2 regions of the Stenotrophomonas sp. PUT21 genome follow, and region 1 is predicted to be linked to the other one. Evidence: riboswitches for the same ligand, from Rfam matches in the RefSeq annotation. Region 1 holds a riboswitch; the other holds the start of a gene.

What was found. A riboswitch is a leader RNA that binds a small molecule or an ion and turns the genes downstream of it on or off. The one in region 1 is predicted to bind glycine.
Region 2: linked by a shared signal. The riboswitch ahead of ACTT2I_RS15810 (trimeric intracellular cation channel family protein) and the one ahead of gcvP (aminomethyl-transferring glycine dehydrogenase) in region 1 are both predicted to bind glycine.

What each region holds. Positions count from the first base shown of each region.
Region 1 is NZ_CP197645.1:2,820,740-2,823,118, reverse strand. Features, by position in the region: gene gcvP (aminomethyl-transferring glycine dehydrogenase) at 1-1,195, opposite strand, end outside; glycine riboswitch at 1,284-1,385, opposite strand; gene ACTT2I_RS12965 (multidrug effflux MFS transporter) at 1,666-2,379, shown strand, end outside.
Region 2 is NZ_CP197645.1:3,484,876-3,487,254, forward strand. Features, by position in the region: gene ACTT2I_RS15800 (ribonuclease E inhibitor RraB) at 1-198, opposite strand, end outside; gene ACTT2I_RS15805 (GIY-YIG nuclease family protein) at 285-554, opposite strand; glycine riboswitch at 599-681, shown strand; glycine riboswitch at 702-793, shown strand; gene ACTT2I_RS15810 (trimeric intracellular cation channel family protein) at 887-1,504, shown strand; gene ACTT2I_RS15815 (MdtA/MuxA family multidrug efflux RND transporter periplasmic adaptor subunit) at 1,708-2,379, shown strand, end outside.

The sequences.
Region 1 (2,379 bases):
CATCCTTGACGTGCAGGGTGTCGAAGAAATGCTCGCCGACATTCACGCCGGCGCCGCGCAGCGCGGCGGCCAGGATGCTGGCCAGGCGGTGGGTGCGGCGGGCGATGCGGGTCAGGCCTTCCGGGCCGTGGTACACGGCATACATCGAGGCCATCACGGCAAGCAGCACCTGCGCGGTGCAAATGTTGGAGGTGGCCTTCTCGCGGCGGATGTGCTGCTCGCGGGTCTGCAGGGTCAGGCGGTAGGCGGCATTGCCCTGCGCATCGACCGAGACACCGATCAGGCGGCCCGGCATCGAGCGCTTGTACGCGTCGCGGCAGGCCATGAAGGCGGCATGCGGACCGCCGAAGCCGAACGGCACGCCGAAACGCTGCGAGTTGCCGACCACGATGTCCGCGCCCCATTCGCCGGGGGCGGCGATCAGGGTCAATGCAAGCAGATCGGTGGCCACCGCGACCAGGCCGCCACGGGCGTGCACGGCATCGGCCAGCGCCTTGTAGTCGCCGATATGGCCGAAGGTGTCCGGGTACTGCAGCAGCACGCCGTAGGCCTCGGCTTCCATCGCCTCGGCCGGGGTGCCCACGCGCAGCACGATGCCCATCGGCTCGGCGCGGGTGCGCAGCAGTTCCAGCGTCTGCGGGTGCACGGCGTCGTGCACGAAGAAGGTATCGGACTTGGACTTGGCCGAACGCTTGGCCAGGGTCATCGCTTCGGCGGCGGCGGTGGCTTCATCCAGCAGCGAGGCGTTGGCGATCTCCATGCCGGTCAGGTCCGCGCACAGGGTCTGGAAGTTGATCAGTGCTTCCATGCGGCCCTGCGAAATCTCGGCCTGGTACGGGGTGTAGGCGGTGTACCACGCCGGGTTTTCCAGCACATTGCGCAGGATGACGTTCGGGGTGAGCGTGCCGTAGTAGCCCTGGCCGATGAAGGTGCGGAACACCTGGTTCTTGTCGGCGATGGCGCGGATCTTGGCCAGTGCCTGCACTTCGGTCAGCGATTCGGGCAGGGCCAGCGGGGCCGGCGACTTGATCCCGGCCGGGACGATCGCATCGGTCAGCGCGTCCAGCGAGGTGTGGCCGACCACGTCGAGCATCTGCGCGATTTCGGCGTCGTTGGGGCCGATGTGGCGTTCGACGAACGCGTGGCTGTGTTCAAGCTCGCGCAGGGTAGGGGTGTTCTGGGACATGGCTGGCATCTCGGAGAGTGGGCACGCACGTTCGGAAGGCGGCCGGGCCAGGGCGCGTCGCGGGCGACAGCGATCCACCGGACCTTGCGGTCTTCCTGGGTGCCCCTCTGTCCTTTTGCCTGAGAGTTTGGAAGCGCGCATCGGCGTGCTTCGTGCCCCTTCGGCGCCGGCACTCGCCGGTCTCTCCAGAGTTTTGGTACGGGTGGTATCGGGCCTGAGCGATTACGGGCGTTGCGCCTTCGGCAGCGGGTGTCCGCTTCTCCCACCATGTAGCCAGGCGATTATAGCCCAGCGCTTTCGGCCACTGGGCCTTTCCGGCACATGAATACGGGGCCGCGCAGCGCCGGGAAAGCGCGCCCGGGCATGGTGCCGGGGGCGGCAAAGGCCTATGATCACTGGATCCTCGTATTCATCTGGCGCCGCCCGTTCCGGGCCAGGCGCCCGCCGTGCAGTGCGCATGGCCGCTGACGGAAGCCCGCATGACGCCCGCCTCACCCTCGACCCGCCGTCTGGCCCTGCTGCTCGCAGGCCTGGCGATGTTCGGTCCGTTCTCGATCGACACCATATTCCCGGCCTTCCTGCTGTTGGGCGACCGCATGCAGGTGGACCAGGTCGCAGTGCAGCAGACCATCAGCGTCTACCTGCTGTTCTATGGCCTGATGAGCCTGGCGCACGGCCCGCTGTCGGATGCGTTCGGCCGCAAGCGGGTGATCATCGGCGGGCTGGTGCTGTTCATCGGTGCCTCGATCGGCTGCGCGCTGTCGCGCGACATGACCACGTTGCTCGTGTTCCGTGCGCTGCAGGGCGTGACGGCCGGTGTCGGCGTGATCGTCGGCCGCGCGGTGATCCGCGATCTGTACCACGGTGCCGACGCGCAGCGGTTGATGAGCCAGGTATCGATGATCTTCGGCGTCGCCCCGGCGATTGCGCCGATCATCGGCGGCTGGATCCTGCTCGGCGGGGGCGACTGGCCGCTGATCTTCTGGTTCTTGGTGCTGTTCGGCGTGGTCCTGCTGCTGGCCACGGGCAAGTGGCTGCCGGAAACCCACCCGGAGGAAGCACGCACGCCGCTGTCGATGCGTGAGCTGCTGCGCAGCTATGCGCGCATGGGCTCCAACCCGCGCCTGTTGCGCCTGGCCGCGGCCGGTGCGTTCAACTTCTCCGGCATCTTCCTGTACATCGCCTCCGCGCCG
Region 2 (2,379 bases), 660 kb from region 1:
GCCCTCGTAGGCAGCCAAGGACACCTTCTGCTCGTTCTTGAGCAGGTGCACGGCAAAGGCGATCGCCACGTCCTGGGTCGGGAAGATCAGCGCGAAATCCACCTCGCGCGGAATCGACAGGTCGTCGCCATCCTGCAGCATGTTCCAGAGCACATCGCCATTCTCATCTTCCGGGTACAACGACAGATCGCGGGACATGGCACTCCAGGGCTTGGGCAAGCGGATCAACGAACGAGGGTCGATGGTATGCCGCCAACGAAGGCCCGAACAACCAGCACGCAGGGCTACATGGGATCGGGCAGCGCCAGCCACGCCAGCTTGCGCTCGCGCGGTTGCCGCTTGAGCTGCCATTCGGCCTTCGACGCCGCGGCCCGGTCCGGGTAGGCGCGCATCGCCAGCACCTTCACCGGCGGGTTGGCGCGCGTGTATTTGGCCCCTTTGCCGGCCAGATGCGCCTGGAAACGTGCCTCCACGTCGTTGCTGATGCCGGCGTAATAGCTGCCGTTGCGGCATTCAAGCAGGTACAGGTACCAGAGGGCAGGTTCAGCGGGCATACCGGGATTATCCCCCGGCGCGGGGCCGGCGGCTGCTAGAATCCGCCCCGGATGCAGGAGAGAGGCGCCGCGCTGGCGCCCGCCGAAGGCGCAGGCTCCCATAATCGCTCAGGCCGGTGGCTCGATACGCCACCAACCATGCATCCGACACGCCGATCTGGAGAGAGGTCTTCAATGACCCGCCGAAGGGGCACGTGGCCTTGGCCACCGAACTCTCAGGCAAAAGGACAGCGGGAGCGGCAACGGAATCCCACCCCACGACAGTGCAGCGGCGCAGGCGTGATGCGTGTGCGTTTCCGTCCCCGCCTGACGTGTTTCCCGGAGCCACCCCCATGCTGCTCTCCCTGATCTACCTCATCGCCATCTCGGCCGAAGCCATGACCGGCGCGCTGTCGGCCGGCCGCCGCCGCATGGACCTGTTCGGCGTTGTCATCATCGCCTGCGTCACCGCACTCGGCGGTGGGTCGCTGCGCGACATCGTGCTCGGCCATTACCCGCTGGGCTGGGTGAAGCACCCGGAGTACCTGGGCTTCACCATCTGCGCCGCGCTGATCGCCACCTGGGTAGCACGCTGGATGCACCACTTCCGGCGCACCTTCCTGGTGCTCGATGGCCTGGGCCTGATCGCGTTCACCCTGATCGGCTGCGCGGTCGCGCGCGAGGGCGGGCATACCGTACCGATCATCCTGATCGCCGGCATGCTGACCGGTGCGTTCGGCGGCGTGCTGCGCGATGTGCTGTGCAACGAGGTGCCGCTGATCTTCCAGAAGGAACTGTATGCGGTGATCACCCTGCTCACCGGTGCGGCCTACCTGACCCTGCTGGAACTCGGCGTATCGCTCAACGCGGCCACGCTGTGGTGCCTGGGCGGCGGCTTCCTGCTGCGCCTGCTGGCGATCCACTTCAAATGGGAAATGCCGAAGTTCGTGTACCGCGACGAGGTGCATTGACGCACCCGCGGGCATGACCAAGGTCACGGGAGCTTGAGCGGCCTGGCCCTGTATCATGGCGCTCCCGTTCCATTCGAACGGCATCCAGCCACGCGGCGGTGTTCCACCCGCTGCCCCGCCAGACACCCTCTCCCCCGTTGACCTGCCGCACTCGGCCGGTCCCCATGGACGCACTGCTCCGGTGGAGGGTGCGCAGGATGCGTATGTCCGCTTCAACGCCCCCGTCGTCTCGCCGTCGTGTCGTCAAACCGCTGTTGATCGCCGCCGCTGTCGGCCTGGCCGCGATCGCCGCATGGAAACTGCTCTCGCCCGCTCCCGCCGGCCCGTCCGGTGGTCCGCAGCCGACCCCGGTGCGTGTGGCCACCGCGACGCAGGAAGACCTGGTGGTGCGCCTGAAGGCGCTCGGCACGGTGACCCCGCTGCATACGGTGAGCATCCGCAGCCGCGTGGATGGCGAACTGCTGCGCCTGGCGTTCTCCGAAGGCCAGCACGTCCAGGCCGGCGAGCTGCTGGCCGAGATCGATCCGCGCCCGTTCCAGGTGCAGCTGTCGCGTGCGTTGGGGACGCAGCAGCAGAACCTGGCCGAGCTGGACAACGCCGAAAGCCAGCTCAAGCGCTTCACCGAACTGCAGACCGAGCACTTCGTCTCCGCGCAGGACCTGAGTGACCAGCAGAGCAAGGTGCGCCAGCTGCAGGGCCGCCGCCAGACCGACCAGGCGGCCGTGGATGAAGCGCGCCTGCAGCTGCAGTACACCCGCATCACTGCGCCGGTGGCCGGGCGCATGGGCCTGCGCAATGTGGATGTCGGCAACCTGGTGCGCAGTGGCGATACCGAGCCGCTGGCCACCATCACCCAGACCACGCCGATCAGCGTG